2 linked regions of the Lichenihabitans psoromatis genome follow. The protein of the gene in region 1 interacts with the protein of each later gene in a pairwise test. Links are inferred from orthologs where the notes say so. Each region holds a gene or a part of one and is shown in the gene's direction. Other genes may lie near its edges.

Region 1 (8,342 bases):
ACATCCAATGCTCGCGGCAGGGCGGAGAGATTCGCTTCGGCCAGGGTGAAGACTGGCTGGAAATCCTCGGCTGCGGCATGGTCCACCCCAATGTGCTCCGCCATTGCGGCATCGACCCGGACGAGTATCAGGGCTTTGCCTGGGGCATGGGCATCGACCGGATCGCGATGCTGAAATACGGCATGACGGACCTACGCCCGTTCTTCGACGGCGATGTGCGCTGGCTTCGCCACTATGGGTTTCGGCCGCTCGACGTACCGTCGCTCGCTGGCGGGCTCAGCGGGTGAGGGGAGAGCAGGGCCAGCGTCTGCCCAACCTCATGCCGACCCGCCTCATCCGTCCCGTCTTGCTGAAGTCAGTCTCATGAAATTCACGTTGTCCTGGCTCAAGGACCATCTCGACACGACGGCTTCGCTCGACACGATCGTCGATAAGCTGACGCAGATCGGGCTTGAGGTCGAAGGGGTCGACGATCCAAGCGCGCAGCTCAGCGGCTTCGTGATCGCCCGCGTCATCGAAGCCGTCCAGCATCCGAATGCCGATCGGCTGCGGGTCTGTTCGGTCGATACGGGGTCGGGGACGCCGGTGCAGGTCGTCTGCGGCGCGCCGAACGCGCGCACCGGAATGCTTTCGGTCTTCTCGCCGCCCGGCACCTTCATTCCGGGCAAGGGCATCACGCTCGGCTCGGGTGTGATCCGGGGAGTCGAGTCGAACGGCATGTTGTGTTCGGGCTCCGAACTCGGCCTCTCGGATGATCACGACGGCATCCTCGATCTGCCCGCCGATGCGTCTGTCGGTCAGCCTTATGCGACCTGGGCGAAGCTCGACGATCCGGTGATCGACATCAACCTGACCCCGAACCGCCCCGATGCGGCGAGCATCCACGGCATCGCGCGGGATCTCGCGGCCGCCGGCCTCGGCACGATGACGACCGTGCCTGTTGCGCCCGTCGAGGGGGCGTTTCCGTGCCCCGCCACCGTGTCGCTCGATCTTTCGGACGGCGACGCACATCTCGCGCCGGCCTTTGCGCTGCGCCTCGTCCGCGGCGTCAAGAACGGCCCGTCGCCGGAGTGGATGCAGCGCCGGTTGCGCGCGATCGGGCTTCGGCCGATCAGCGCTCTTGTCGATGTCACCAACTACATCACCTTCGATCGTGGCCGCCCGCTCCACGTCTTCGATGCCAACAAGGTGCAGGGCACCCTGCGGGTGCGTCGCGCCGAAGCGGGCGAGACGATCGTCGGGCTTGATGGCAAGACCCATGCGCTCGATGCCACGATGGTCGTGATCGCCGACGATCGCGGTCCGGAATCGATTGCCGGCATCATGGGCGGCGAGGCTAGCGGCTGCGACGAGCACACCACCGACGTTCTGATCGAAAGTGCCTTGTGGGACGCGGGCAATATCGCGCAGACCGGCCGTAAGCTCGGCATCAACACGGATGCGCGCTACCGCTTCGAACGCGGGGTGGATCCGGCCTTCTGCGTCTCAGGCGCCGAATGGGCCACGACGCTCGTGATGCAGCTCTGCGGCGGCATGCCATCCGATCTCGTCTTGGTCGGCCGCGTGCCTGACCCGGACTTGCGGATCGATTTCCCCTGGTCGGAGGTCAAGCGCCTCACCGGGCTCGATCTGCCGCAAGCCACGATGCGCGACAGCCTCGAACGGCTCGGCTTTGCGGTCGAGCAGACCAGCGAGACGACCGCGAGCGTGCGGGTCCCGACCTGGCGTCCCGATGTGGCCGGCGAGGCCGATCTCGTCGAGGAGGTGCTTCGTCTGGCGGGGCTCGATCACGTCGTCCCCGTGCCATTGCCTCGGCTGGTTGACGGCGTTCCGAAGCCCGTGCTGACGCTTCTGCAGCGCCGGACGCGGCTGGCCAAGCGGACGCTCGCCTCGTGCGGGCTGCTCGAGGCCGTCACGTGGTCGTTTGTGTCGAAGCAACGCGCGACGTTCTTCGGCGGCGGCTCGGCCGCCCTGGCGCTGGCCAATCCGATCGCGGCGGACCTCTCCGACATGCGCCCGAGCCTGCTGCCGGGATTGATCGCGGCAGCGCAGCGAAACGCCGATCGCGGCATCGGGGATGTTGCCCTGTTCGAGGTCGGTCAGATCTTCCTGAGCGATGGTGAGACGGACCAGCGGTTCGCAGCCGCTGCGGTCCGTCGCGGTACCGCGAAGATTGGCGGCGCGGGCCGCCATTGGGCCGCTGCCAACACGCCGGTCGATGTCTACGACGCCAAGGCCGACGCTTTGGCGCTGCTGGCGAGCCTGGCCATCCCGGCGGCCAGCATCCAGGTCGTGCCCGGCGGCCCCGCCTGGCTCCATCCGGGCCGTTCGGGAACGCTGCAACTCGGTCCCAAAACTGTCATTGGATCGTTTGGCGAACTGCATCCCGCCGTTCTCGAGGCGATGGGATGCGCGGGGCCCGTTGCGGTGTTTGAGATCGTGCTCGACGCCTTGCCGCCGCCGAAAGCCAAACCCACCAAGGCGCGCGGCAAGCTCGATCTGCCCGACCTGATGCCGGTCGAGCGAGATTTCGCGTTCCTGGCCGGTGAGGCCGTCGCGGCTTCCGACATCCTGAAGGCCGTGCAAGGCGCCGACCGTGCCTCGATCGTGGATGCCTCCGTGTTCGACGTCTACCGCGGCGCAGGTGTGCCGGAGGGTCGGAAATCGGTGGCGATCGCGGTCACGCTTCAGCCGCGCGACCGCACCATGACGGAGCAGGATCTCGAGGCTATCAGCCTCAAGATCGAAGCGGACGTGCTGAAAAAAACCGGAGCGTCCCTGCGACGCTGATCCAAGCCCGACCGCCTCATCGACGGTCGGCGTCTTTCAGACTCGCGGCACGAACGGCGCTGCATCCGGCGACAGGATGCCCTTGAGCCGCGGATCGTCCGTCATCTCGATCTGCATGCGAAACGGCACGAAACCGTTTCGCATGTAGAAGCGCACGGCGCTTGGATCATCCAATGTGCAGGTGTGAACCCAAAACCGCCGGATCGGCTTCGACCACGCGCGATCGATGGCCTCCGACATCAACCAACGCCCGATGCCTTGGCCTGAGAGTGGAGCGGCGATCCCGAAATAGGCGATCTCGCAGGTGTCCGCCTCGCGGAAATCGAGTTCGAGAAGTCCCTGATCGACACCCTCGATCTCGACCGCATAGACCGCGACGGCGGGGTCGGCGATGATCTGAGCCAAGCCAACGTCGTCGCATTCGAGACGATCGTGCCAGAGCCAGTTCTCGCCGACACGCCGGAACAGCACGCGATACCAATCGGGGTCCGGATCTGCGACGTGCCGCAGCCGAACGCCGGGCGGCGCCGGCAGCACGGTCATGTCCGGCCGTGCCCACATTTCGAGATTGGTGACCACACAGACGATCTTGCCGTGTGGAACGTCGGTGAAGCCATCCGATAGGATTGGATCGCTCATGGCATCAGTTGTCCGCCGTTGACCTCGATGATCTGGCCGGTGATGTAGCCCGACATCGCCTCCGAGGCGAGGAAGAGATAGGTCCCGACGCAATCCTCAGACGTGCCGACAAAGCCCATCGGGATGGTCTTGCGCTGCATCTCCATCTGCTCGTCCGACGTGTAGCGCTCGTGAAACGGCGTTGCGATGACGCCCGGCGCGACGGCGTTGACGCGGATCTTGTCGCCGACGAATTCCTTGGCGTGACCGCGCGTGATGGTCGAGACGAAGCCCTTCGAGGCCGCGTAGAGGATCGCGCCATTGCCGCCGCCGTTGCGGGCCGCGATCGAGGTCGTATTGATGATGAACCCGCCGCGCTGTTTCAGGAACGGGTGCGCCGCACGGGTCGCGGCCAGCACTGACCGAGCGTTGAGGTTCATCACCTTTTCATAATGCGCGTCGGTCATGTCGGCGGTCGGCACGCGGCCCAGCATGCCGCCCGCGTTATTGACGAGCCCATCGAGGCCGCCGAGGGCCTTGGCGGCCTCCTCGACAACGCGTTCGGTCTCGCCTTCCGCCGATACATCGCCGCGAATCAGGACGGCGGTGCCGCCGCTCGTCTCGATCTCCTGCTGCAGCCGTTTGGCGTCGTCGGCGCTGGCGTTATAGTGCACGCCGACCTTGGCGCCCTGCTGCGCGAAAGCGCGGGCAACGGCCGCGCCGATGCCGGTCGAGGCGCCGGTGATCAGAACCGCCTTGCCGGCGAGGTCCGGAATGCGAACCATGGCGACCGGATGGGTGTGTGACGCGTCTGCCTGTTGAGCCATTGTTTCCTCTTGTCCTTATGGGCGCCGCGCGGCTTGATCTTGACCGTGGCGTTTGCGCTTGCCGCGTCGGAGCGGTAAACCACAACGCGGTCGATGGGATCAGGATGCCGCGACATGGGCCGGGCCACAACCCCGTGATCCGTCGTGGCCTCGCAAGGGGCGACGCGTCGATCGGGGCGAGGGTCTAAGCGACCCGCCTAACGCGAAGGATGCTGATCGGTGAAGCGCGCAATAGCCTTCGTGGCCGTTTTGATCCTGCTGGTCGGGGTGATCGGCGGGTTGTCGTTCTTCCAGTTCGTTTTCAAGCCGCAGATGATCAAGACCATCATCGGTGGCATGAAACACCCGGCGACCTCGGTCGTCGTGGGACAAGCCACGACTGAAAGCTGGGTAAGGCGCGTGCCCGCGATCGGCAGCTTCAAGCCCTACCAGGGCATCGATCTGGCGGCTCAGGTCGGCGGCATCGTGCAGACGATCCGCTTCGAGTCCGGGCAGGAGGTCACCAAAGGAACCGTGTTGGTCGACATCGATTCCTCGACCGAACAAGCCGATCTCAAGGCAGGTCTCGCGACCATGCGGAACGCAGATCTCGCGCTGTCGCGTCAGCAGGAACTGATTTCTGGTGGCAATACGAGCCGGGCGACGGTCGATTCTGCCCTGGCGACCCGCGACACCGCTGCCGCCAGTGTCGACCGTTCGAAGGCGATCATCGCTCAGAAGACCCTCGCGGCCCCGTTCGCTGGGCGTCTCGGCATCCGCAAGGTTGATGTCGGGCAATATCTGTCGCCGGGAACCGCGATCGTGACGCTGACGCAGCTCGATCCGATCTACGTCGATTTCCCGATCCCCGAACAAGCCTTGTCGCTCGTTTCGACCGGCCAGACGATCGACGTCGCGGTCGATGGATTCCCATCCGACAATTTTACGGGTGTAGTGAAGTCCATCGACAGCCGCGTCAGCACCGACTCGCGCAGCGTGATCGTTCGGGCGGAGGTTGCCAACAAGGATAAGCTGTTGCTGCCGGGCATGTTCGCCAACGTGTCGGTTCTGTCCGGCAAGGCGCGCGCCGTCGTGACGGTTCCGAAGACCGGCGTCACCTACTCGCTCTACGGCGATAGCGTCTATGTGGTGAAGCCCGCCCCCGCTACGGCCGACAGTGGTTCGGCTCAGGCCGCGACGCCGCCCGCCGCCACCTCGCCGTCTGCACCGATCGACCCGACCGCGGACCTGATCGTCGAGCGACGTTTTGTGCGGACCGCCGAGGCGCGGGGCGACCGGATCGCCATCACGGACGGTCTCCAGGCCGGCGACACGATCGTGACCGAAGGCCAGATCAAGTTGCAGCCGAACGCCCATGTGACGATTGAGACGACAGGCGGCCTGACGCCGCGCGATACACTCCCCCGCCAGTAACGTCCCGCAGGAGGGGAGATCCATGGCTTTCACCGACCTCTTCATCCGGCGTCCGGTTCTGGCGAGCGTCGTCAGCCTGATGATCCTGCTGGTCGGCTACGTGGCCTATACCAAGCTCCCGATCCGGCAATATCCCGAACTATCATCGACCACGATCACGATCACGACGAGCTATCCCGGCGCGAATGCCGATCTGATCAAGGGGTTCATCACGACCCCGATCGAGCAGGCCGTGGCCAGCACGGAGGGGATCGATACGCTGGTCTCGTCGTCCCAGCAGAATACCTCAACCGTCACGCTGAACCTGCGGCTCAACGCCAATCCGGACAGGGCCGTGTCGGACGTGTTGTCCAAGGTCGGGCAGGTCAAGGGTGTGTTGCCCCGCGACGCCAATGATCCGGTGGTGGTGAAGCAAACCGGGCAGGGGTTCGCCCTGCTGTATATTTCGTTCAATTCGCCGGTGCTCGATTCGGCGCAGATCACCGATTACATCACCCGCGTGGTTCAGCCGAAGCTGCAAACCATCGACGGGGTCGCCAACGCGCAGATCCTTGGCGGCCAGACCTTCGCGATGCGGATCTGGCTCGACCCCAATCGCATGGCGGCGCGCGGCGTGACCGCCAACGACGTACGGGTCGCGCTTGTGGCCAATAACTTCATCTCGGCCGCCGGTCAGATCAAAGGGGACTATACCCAGACCAGCATCAATGCCGAGACCTCGCTCGACAGCGCCAAAGCTTTCTCGCAACTGGTTGTGCTGTCGCGTGGCGATGCCTTGACCCGGATGGGCGATATTTCGAGCATCGAACTCGGGCCGGAGTCGGTCGAATCCTCCTCGGTCTTCGATGGGTTGAAGGCCGTGTTCGTCGGCATCTATGCGACCCCGACCGCCAATCCGCTGACCGTCATCGAGAACGTCAACGCGGCCTTCCCGAGCCTCAAGGCCGAATTGCCGCCGGGCATCAGCGCCGCGATCGCCTATGATTCGACGGAATTCATCCGTGCCTCGATCTCGGAGGTTGCCAAGACCCTGGGCGAAGCCGCCGTCATCGTCATCGTGGTGATTTTCCTATTTCTCGGAAATCTCCGCTCGACCCTCATTCCCATTGTGACGATCCCGCTCTCGCTCGTGGGCGTGATGATCGTTCTGCTGGCGCTCGGCTATTCGATCAACCTCCTGACCTTGCTGGCGCTGGTGCTCGCGATCGGGCTCGTGGTCGATGACGCGATCGTCGTGGTGGAAAACATCTATCGTCATATCGAGGACGGGATGACGCCGCGGGACGCGGCGCTCAAAGGCGCACGCGAAATCGCTGGCCCGGTCATCTCGATGACCATAACGCTCGCGGCCGTCTATGCGCCCATCGGCTTCGTGGCCGGGTTGACGGGTGCGCTCTTCCGCGAATTTGCCTTCACGCTCGCGGGTGCCGTGGTGGTGTCGGGCGTTGTCGCGCTCACCTTGTCGCCGATGATGTGCTCGCGACTGCTGACCTCGCAGCAGGGGCAGGGCGGCTTTGTCCGATTTCTCGATCGCATGTTCGAGGGCCTGCGTCGCCGGTATGAGCGGCGGCTTCACCGAACCCTGAATTTTCGCGCGCTGACGATGCTGATCTTGTTGGGCGTTTTGGTGCTGACGGGCGTGCTCTATGTCACGACCCCGAAGGAACTGGCGCCGGACGAGGACCAGGGCATCCTCTTCACGCTGGTCAAAACCCCGCAATATGCCAACCTCGACTATCTCGAGAAATCGACGCAGGCGCTCGACGGCGTCTTTAATACGGTGGCCGAAAAAGCCCATGTGTTCACGATCAACGGGTCGGGTGGCGTGCATGCGGCTTTCTCGGGCCTGCTGATGAAGCCGTGGGAGCAGCGCACCCGCAACCAGAAACAAGTGCTGGCCGAATTGCAGCCTAAATTCGGCGGCATCTCCTCGGCCCAGGTGCTGGCTTTCTCGCCGCCGCCCCTGCCTGGTTCGACCGGTGGGCCACCGCTGCAATTCGTCGTGCGGACGACGGGTGACTATCGGCAACTCGCGGACGTGGTGGAGCAGATCCAGAAAGCCGCTCAGGCCAGTGGTCTTTTCATCTTCACCGATACCGATCTGAAATTCGACACGCCGCAAATCGAGTTCAAGATCAACGCCGACAAGGCCAACCGCATCGGCATCAACATGTCGGATATCGGCGGAACGCTCGCGACGCTGCTGGGCGGAAATTACGTCAACCGCTTCAACCTCTACGGCCGCAGCTACGAGGTCATCCCGCAAGTACCCCGCGAGTTCCGCGACACGCCCGATTGGCTGCTCCGCTATCAGGTGCGCTCGCTCGGCGGCGATCTCGTCCCGTTGTCCGCCGTTGGGCGGGTGTCGCAATCGGTGCAACCGAATGCCTTGACGAGCTTCCAACAGCTTAATTCGGCGACCCTGTCGGGCGTGCCGTTCCCGGGCCACACGCTCGGCGAGGGCCTCGATTTCCTCAAGGCAAAGGCGGCCGAGATCTTCCCGGCTGGCTATACCTATGATTTTGGCGGCGATAGCCGGCAATATGAGCAGGAGGGGTCTGCGCTGGTGGTGACGTTCGGGTTCGCGCTCGTCGTGATCTATCTCGTGCTTGCGGCTCAGTTTGAGAGCTTCCGCGATCCGCTCATCATCCTGATCGCCTTGCCGACGTCGCTGTTCGGCGCTCTGTTGCCGTT
Region 2 (8,146 bases), 3.6 Mb from region 1 along the record:
TTCGACCGATTCGAGCAGGAAAATGTTCCCCTCGCGCCCCTGCGACAGCTTCAGGAAAGCCGAGACCGGCGTCTCGAGATCGGCGACCAGCACGGACCGGATTAGCGTCGGCCGGCCCGCGTCATAATCCGTCGAGAAAGCGTCGAACGCTTGCGTCGTCGTCATGAGTCGCTGCCGATCGCGGCGCGATAGGCCGTCGGATTGATTCGGACGCCAATCTTGCCCTGCACTTGGGTGAGATAGGAGGCAAGCATGTCCTCGGCGAGCCAGGATTGGTACTGCGCGTCCATCTGCTTGGTCTGTGGCGACTCCGCGTCGAGCGGGGGCACGACGCTCCCAAGAATCTTGAACACGATGCGTGTGTCGCCTCCGCCAGCCGCCGAGGCGGCCTGACCGACCGGCTCATTGAACACCTGTGCGACCGTGCTGGCATCGAGGCCGGTGCCACCTTGGCGGCGCACGTCGGCGACATGTTGCACCGGAAGGCCGAGGGTCTTGGCCACGGCCTCGATCGAGGTGCCGCCGTCGATCTCCTTAACCAGCGCTTCGGCCTTGGCGCTGAGCGCTTTTGCGGTCTCGTCGCGACGCCATGCAGCCTCGACCTTCGTCTTGACCTCGTCGAGGCTCTGCGCGCGGGCGGGCTCGATCGCCGCCACCTCGTAAAAGATCTGGCCGCCGTCCGGTGTCCGGACGACATCATTGTCGACGCCGACGTCGGACGCGAAGGCGGCTTTCAGGACGGCGGCGACATCGGGAATATCGGCGATCGGCTTACCGTCCTTGTCGCGTCCGGAAGCGTCGACGGGCTCCGTCGTGCGAGCCGACAGCCCGGCGGCCTTGGCGGCATCGACGAGGCTCTGGCCCGACGCGCGCGCGTCCTCGACCTTGTCGTGCAGGGCGCGAATGTTTTCGGCCGCGCGGCTGGCCGCGATCTCGCCGCGCAGCGCGGGCGCGACCTCGGCGAGCGGACGAACCGTGGCCGGATCGATAGCCGTGACCTCGACGATCGCGGCCCCGAAGGCATTCTTGATCGGATCGCTGACCCCGTTGAGCGGCAAGGCAAAAGCCGCATCCGCCACGGCCTTGTCGAACAGACTGGCTTTGGTGACGCGGCCGAGATCGAGATCTTTGTCGCTGAGCTTCCGCTCGGTCGCGATATCGGCAAAGCTCTTGCCGGACTTGATGGCCTGGGCGGCCGCGACCGCCTCCGCCTCGGACGGGAATACGATTTGGCGCAACGTCCGATATTCGGGCGTGCCGTATCGAGCATCCTTGACGCTGTCATAGAGCTTGGCGACATCGGCATCCGACACGTCGTCTGGCTTGGCCAGAGCCGTCGGCGTCAGCGGCAGCAGGACGAGCTTGCGATATTCCGGGGCCCGGAATGTTTGGGCGCGGTCGTCGAAGAACTTTTTCAGCGTGGCGTCGTCGGGCTGCGGGATCGTTCCCGCCACCGAACTCGGCAGCACGATCGAGTCGATGCTGCGCGTTTCGGCATCGAAACGGTGCAGCGTTTCGACCGCCGCGACGGGGGTCTTGATGCTTCCGACGAGACCTTGAACGAGCTCCTGCCGCAGGTAGACGTTGCGCTGCTCGCGCACGAACATCTGCTCGGTCATGTCATTGTCGCGAAGAATGGCGTTGAACTGATTGCGGTCGAACTGTCCGCTGGCGCCCTTGAAGGTCGGGTCGGAGACAATCGCCTTGGCGATCTGATCGTCCGAGATCGACAGGCCCATGGTCGAGGTCTGATTATCCAGCACGGCTTCCGACACGAGGCGCGAGAGCACCTGCGTATCGATGCCATATTGATGCGCCTGGGCGTTGGTGATCTGCCGCCGGGCGCGCTGCTGCAATTGCTGCAACTCGTTCTGATATGCTTGGCGGAAGGCCTCCACCGTGACACTGGCGGTTCCCACGCTGGCGATCTGGTTGGCGTTAAAGCCAGTAAATACAGGGCCGATTCCCCAGATCACGAAGCTCACCATGATCAGGCCCATGATGACCGCGACGACGGCTTTGCCCGCCGTCGTGTTCTGGATGGCGCGCAGGCTCTCAAGCATATGTGGTCTCGTTCAACGGATCATCGATGGAATGGCGCCTGGGCCAAGTGGCCCGCTCCGGGCCGGCGCGGCGCACTATAGGGAGCGTGTCCCGCCCGCGCAACGCGAAGCGATGGTGCGGCGACGGGGACTTGTCGGGGTTGCCGGCCTGGGCCAAGTCTTGCGCCATATCCCTTTTCAAGAGGTGGATCAGCAATGCATTACTTGAACCTCGGCGGCACCGGTCTCCAAGTGTCGCGGCTTTGTCTCGGCTGCATGACCTATGGCGAGCCGGATCGCGGCCCGCATCCCTGGACGTTGCCCGAAGCAGAGAGCCGGCCCTTTCTCAAGCGGGCGCTCGACGCCGGGATCACGTTTTTCGATACAGCGAACGTCTATTCGGCCGGGTCGAGCGAGGAGATCGTCGGGAAAGCGCTGCTCGACTATGTGCCGCGCCACGAGATCGTGCTGGCCACCAAGGTCAACGGCCCGATGCGGAAGGACGCCAACGGGCGCGGGCTATCGCGCAAGGCCATCATGGCCGAAATCGACGCAAGCCTTAAGCGGCTCGGCACCGACTTCGTCGACCTCTACCAGATCCACCGGTTCGATCCGCACACGCCGATCGAAGAAACGCTGGAGGCGCTGCACGATGTCGTGAAGGCCGGAAAGGCACTCTATATCGGTGCCTCGTCGATGCATGCGTGGCAGTTCGCCAAAGCGCTTTACCTCGCCGACCTGCATGGTTGGACACGCTTCGTCTCGATGCAGAACCACTACAATCTCATCTATCGAGAGGAGGAGCGCGAGATGATGGGCCTCTGCATTGAGGAAGGCATCGGCGTCATTCCCTGGAGCCCGCTGGCTCGCGGCAAGCTGACCCGCCCGTGGGAGGACCAGCCAACCACCAAGCGGGCCGAGACGGACGAGTTCGGCAAGACGCTTTATGCGAGCGACGCCTCCGACAAAGCCGTCGTGGCCGCCACAGCCGAGGTCGCGGCTGCGCGCGGCGTACCGCAGGCGCAGGTAGCCCTTGCCTGGCTGTTGGCGCAGCCGGGCGTAACCGCTCCAATTATCGGCGCCTCGAAGCCACATCACCTCGACGATGCCGTGGCGGCGCTGGCGATCGACTTATCGACCGAGGAGGTCGCCAAATTGGAGGCTGCTTACACGCCTCATGCGGTCGCCGGATTCGAATGAAACCGTCAAACCGGCGCGGCTGATCCAAGCGGTCGGTCGGTTCCAAGCCGCCATTGCAATCGCATTGGCGGCTTGTATAGTCCGCGCCGCTCGCACCACCCGGGCACATCCCGGCCGAGCTTTGGAGTCTGCCCGCTTTGTTTACGCCCGCATTTGCACAAACGCCCGGCATGTCCGGTGGCGGAATGGACCTCGTTCTTCAGATGGCCCCCTTCGCGGTCATCCTCGTCATCATGTATTTTCTGATCCTCCGCCCTCAGCAAAAGCGCGCTAAGGATCACCGCGATCTCGTCAGCAACGTGCGCCGCGGCGACACCGTCGTCACGACGGGCGGCCTCATCGGCAAGGTCACCAAGGCGACCGAGCCGGCCGAGATCGAACTCGAGATTGCCGTCAACGTGCGGGTTCGCCTGTTGCGGACGATGATTTCCGAGGTGCGCGCCAAGGGCGAGCCCGTCAAGGACGTCCCGGTCAAGGCCTGACCGCTCCTTCGTTTCGTCGCGTGGCCTGAGCCAAAGGCACGCGCCTCAAGAGTGTTGAAGCAAGCCCATGATGCGTTTTGCCACCTGGAAGATCTTGTCGATCCTCGCAGGGACATTGATCGCCATCCTTCTGGTGATCCCGAGCTTGCTTCCGCCCGATCTGCGCGAAGACGTTCTCAAACATAGCCCGTCCTGGTTGCCGGCGCGCGCGATCGTGCTGGGGCTCGATCTTCAGGGCGGCGCGCATGTGCTTCTCGAAGTCGACGCGAATGCCGTGACCAAGACGCAGGTCGAAAACCTGCGCGACGATGTGCGGCGGCTGCTGCGCGAGCAGAATGTTCGTCTCACCGGCGGCGTCGGTATGCAGAGCCGTGGGGTGCAGTTGCGCGTGCCGGACGCAGCCGAGCGCGACAAGTTGTTGCCCAAGCTTCAGGCGTTGGCCGCTCCGATCGGTGCGAGCCTGACGGGCGCCGTCTCCAGCTTCACGATCAACCAGGGCAGTGATGGACTGATCCAACTGACCCTCTCGGACGCAGGGATCAACGACCGGGTCCGGCGTGCGGTCGATCAGTCGATCGAAGTTCTGAGACGTCGCGTCGATGCCCTCGGCACGACCGAGCCGAACATCCAGCGGGTCGGCGACGACAGAATTCTAGTCGAAGTTCCGGGCCTGCAGGACACGCAGCGCCTGAAGGATATCCTCGGGACGACCGCGAAGCTCGAGTTTCGCCTCGTCGCCGACCCCGGCGCCAACCCGGCCGATATCGAGGACCTGCCGAACTACAAGTCCGATAGTCCCGGGACGACGCCGGTGCAGCGTCAGATCATGGTTCAGGGCGAGGATCTCACCGATGCGTCCCCCGGCTTCGAGCAGCAGACCGGGCAGCCTGTCGTCAATTTCCGCTTCAATCTGCGCGGTGGGCAACAATTCGGTCAGGTCACCTCCGAAAATGTCGGCAAGCGGTTCGCCATCGTGCTCGACGGCAAGGTCGTCTCGGCTCCGGTGATCCGTGGCGCGATTCCCGGCGGCTCGGGCCAGATTTCCGGCGGCTTCACGGTCGAAGAGGCCAACAACCTTGCGGTGCTGCTTCGCGCCGGCGCGCTGCCGGCGAAGCTGACGGTCGTTGAGGAACGCACCGTCGGTCCTGGCCTCGGGCAGGACTCGATCAACGCCGGAAAGACCGCTTTCTATGTCGCGGCCGCTCTCGTCCTCACCTACATGATCACGACCTACGGTATTTTTGGCATCTTCGCCGATATTGCCTTGGCGGTTCATATCTTGCTGATTTTCGCCGCCATGGTGTTGCTCGGCGCCACCCTCACGTTGCCGGGTATCGCGGGGATCGTGCTGACGATCGGCCTCGCGGTGGATGCCAACGTGCTGATCTACGAGCGGATCAGGGAAGAAAATCACGCCGGGCGCTCGATCATCTCGTCGCTGGACTCAGGCTTCAAGCGGGCTTTCGCAACCATCGTCGATTCGAACGTCACGATGTTCGTGGCGGCCCTGATCCTGTATCTCTTCGGGTCAGGTCCGGTGCGGGGCTTCGCGGTTTCGCTCGGGCTGGGGATTCTGACCTCGATCGTGACAGCCGTCACCATGACCCGCATGATGATTGCGCTCTGGTATCGGGCCAAGCGACCGACCAAACTGCCGATCTGACGCGCTTCACTTGTCGTTCTGTCGATCCTGGCCGGTGGCTTCGATCGATCGGCGCTTAGGACAATCCACCGTATGAAACTTCTTCGTCTGGCCCCCGAGAACACCAAATTCGGGTTCATGCGCTTCCGGCGCTGGAGCTATCCGTTCTCGGCTTTCATGTCGATCGTGTCGGTCGTGATGTTCATCATGGTCGGGGTGAACTTCGGCATCGATTTCGCGGGTGGCACGTTGCTCGAACTTCGTGCGAAATCCGGTACGGCGGATCTCTCGACGTTGCGCCGTGTCGGCGACAATCTTGGCCTTGGTCACCTCGAAGTGCAGGGCTTTGGCCAGCCGTCCGACGTCACGCTGCGGGTCGGCCTCCAACCCGGCGGCGATCCGGCTCAACAAGCCGCCGTCGCCAAACTCAAGAGCGCGATCGGCGATGGCTACGAGTTTCGACGCGTCGAGGTCGTCGGACCGAGGGTCTCGGGCGAATTGGTCCAATCGGGGACGCTCGGCGTCGTCGTCTCGATCTTCGCCGTCCTGGTCTATCTGGCGTTCCGGTTCGAGTGGCAATTTGCGGTCGGCGCCGTCATCGCGACGATGCACGATCTGTTGCTGACGGTCGGCTTCTTCTCGGTCACGCATCTCGAGTTCAACACGACGTCGATCGCCGCGATTCTGACGATCGTCGGCTACTCGTTGAACGAAGCCGTGGTGGTGCTCGACCGCATCCGGGAAGTCATGAAGAAATATAAGCGGATCTCGACGGCCGACATGATCGACATGTCGATCAACGCTGTGCTGCCGCGGACCATCATGACGGCCACGACCGTGTTCCTGGCCTTGTTGGCGCTGGTGTTCTTCGGCGGTGAAGTCATCAAGTCCTTCTCGCTCGCGATGATGTGGGGCATTTTCGTCGGGACCTATTCGTCGATCTTCATCTGCTCGCCGATTCTGATCTATCTTGGCGTTCGCAACGAAACGCGGGATGCTCCGGTTAACGAGCCGAAACAGAAACCCGTGCAGACCACGAAGGCCACCGCCTGATCGATCCTGGCTCGATCGTGCTCTGAGGACCGAGGCACAATGGCTGGCGAACTTCACGATGGCTTCGTCCCCGGCAATCATCTGATCGAGGCTTACGGCAACGGCGGTTTCCGCTTTGCCAGCATGTCCCACAAGGGCTCGATCATCGTGATGTCGTCGGGAATCTACGCGTGGACCGCCGACAGCCCGGCCGATATCTTGCCCGGAACGCTCGGACCGCTCTTCGACGCGCCGAAGGGCAGCATTGAACTTTTGCTTGTCGGAACCGGGACCGATCTTGTTCCGCTGCCGGACGCCTTGCGCCAACGGCTGAAACAAGCCGGCATCCGATCCGACCCGATGTCGACCGGCGCTGCGGCGCGGACGTATAATATTCTCATCGGCGAAGGGCGTTTGGTCGCGGCCGCGCTTCTGGCCGTCGCATGAGCCACATTCCGCCATCAGCCGCGGCCTCGCTTGCTGAACATTATGTCCATTGCGAAGCCCATGTCCGAGCGGGCGATCGCGACTTCTGGCTTGCGATGCTGTTCGCACCGGCTGCGAAGCGTCCGCATCTTTATGCCGTCCGGGCATTCCTGCTCGAGATCGCGCAGGTGCGCGAACGCGTCACGGAACCATTGGCTGGGGAATTGCGGCTGCAATGGTGGCGCGACGCGATCGAGGGCGAAGCCCGGGGCGATGTCGCGTCGCATCCGGTCGCGGCCGCATTGCTCGATACAATTCAGACTTGTCGCCTTCCGCGCGAGGTGCTGACTGACCTGATCGAGGCGCATCGCTTCGATCTCTACGACGATCCCATGTCGACGCTGCACGATTGGGAGAATTATTGCGAGCAGACGGCGGCGGGGCCGATCCAGGTGTTGGCCATCATCTTGACCGGGAAGCAGGAGCCGGGTGGCATCGGGGCCGCCTCCCATGCCGGCGTGGCGCTCAGCGTCATCGGGCAACTCGCCGACCTTTCGCGGCACCGCACGCCGGTTTATTTGCCGGCTGATCTTTTGGCGCGTCATAAGCTCAAGCCCGCCGACATCGAAGCCGGTCACGCGACCAAGCAGATTGAGCAGATGCTTGCCGACATGCGGGGCATCGCACGACTGCATCTTGACGCCCTGCGGAATCAAGCATCGACAATAGAGCCGGCCGCATTGCCGGCTTACCTGCTGACCAGTCTGGTCGAGCCGACCCTACGCCTCAGCGAGCGCAAGGGACGGGACCCCTTCACCGAGCCTCTGCTGCTCCCGCGCTGGAAGCGGCAGTGGATCATGTGGCGAGCCAGCCGACGCAACGCTCTCTGAGTGCTCCGCTTAGCGGCCGGTCAGCACCGGTAAGTCGTCTCGTGCTCCCCATTCGGCCCAGGAGGCGTCGTAGATACGCGCCCCGTCGTGGCCTGCCGATTCGAGCGCCAAGGCGACGATCGCGGCCGACAGGCCCGATCCGCACGTAGCGATGACCGGTTCGGACGGTTCGACGCCGGTCTCGTCGAAGAGATCCTGCAGCACCTCGGGAGTCTGAAGCCGGCCATTCACGACCAGTTTGTCGAACGGGAGATTGCTGCTGCCTGGCATGTGGCCGGATCGCAGGCCGGGGCGCGGCTCGCTCACTTCGGCCCGGAAGCGCTCGCCCGGGCGTGCGTCGACCACGAGAGCCGAGCCATCGTCGAGTGCGGCGCGGACATCCGCCAAGGTCGCGACAGCCTTCGGATCGAGCACGGCATTGAAGGTGGCGGC

What was found.
Region 2: the proteins of pheT (region 1) and secD interact in binary tests that used the Escherichia coli proteins (3 or more experiments, as listed by UniProt). The link is inferred for Lichenihabitans psoromatis from one-to-one orthologs.

What each region holds. Positions count from the first base shown.
Region 1 is NZ_CP036515.1:199,910-208,251, reverse strand. The notes cover bases 1-3,076. They hold pheT (phenylalanine--tRNA ligase subunit beta), read left to right. Parts: upstream 1-363; coding sequence 364-2,790; downstream 2,791-3,076. Other genes in these bases: EY713_RS01015 (GNAT family N-acetyltransferase), read right to left, coding at 2,827-3,076; pheS (phenylalanine--tRNA ligase subunit alpha), read left to right, coding at 1-287. In the rest of the region: more of EY713_RS01015, read right to left, coding at 3,077-3,429; EY713_RS01010 (SDR family NAD(P)-dependent oxidoreductase), read right to left, coding at 3,426-4,235; EY713_RS01005 (efflux RND transporter periplasmic adaptor subunit), read left to right, coding at 4,455-5,648; EY713_RS01000 (efflux RND transporter permease subunit), read left to right, coding at 5,671-8,342.
Region 2 is NZ_CP036515.1:3,831,220-3,839,365, reverse strand. What follows is about bases 3,210-6,089. They hold secD (protein translocase subunit SecD), read left to right. Parts: upstream 3,210-3,791; coding sequence 3,792-5,387; downstream 5,388-6,089. Other genes in these bases: secF (protein translocase subunit SecF), read left to right, coding at 5,460-6,089; yajC (preprotein translocase subunit YajC), read left to right, coding at 3,380-3,724; EY713_RS17900 (aldo/keto reductase), read left to right, coding at 3,210-3,242. Outside these bases: trpE (anthranilate synthase component I), read right to left, coding at 1-165; EY713_RS17905 (SurA N-terminal domain-containing protein), read right to left, coding at 162-2,063; more of EY713_RS17900, read left to right, coding at 2,259-3,209; more of secF, read left to right, coding at 6,090-6,419; EY713_RS17880 (Mth938-like domain-containing protein), read left to right, coding at 6,459-6,845; EY713_RS17875 (phytoene/squalene synthase family protein), read left to right, coding at 6,842-7,714; sseA (3-mercaptopyruvate sulfurtransferase), read right to left, coding at 7,724-8,146. UniProt on the Escherichia coli protein: Part of the Sec protein translocase complex. Interacts with the SecYEG preprotein conducting channel. SecDF uses the proton motive force (PMF) to complete protein translocation after the ATP-dependent function of SecA.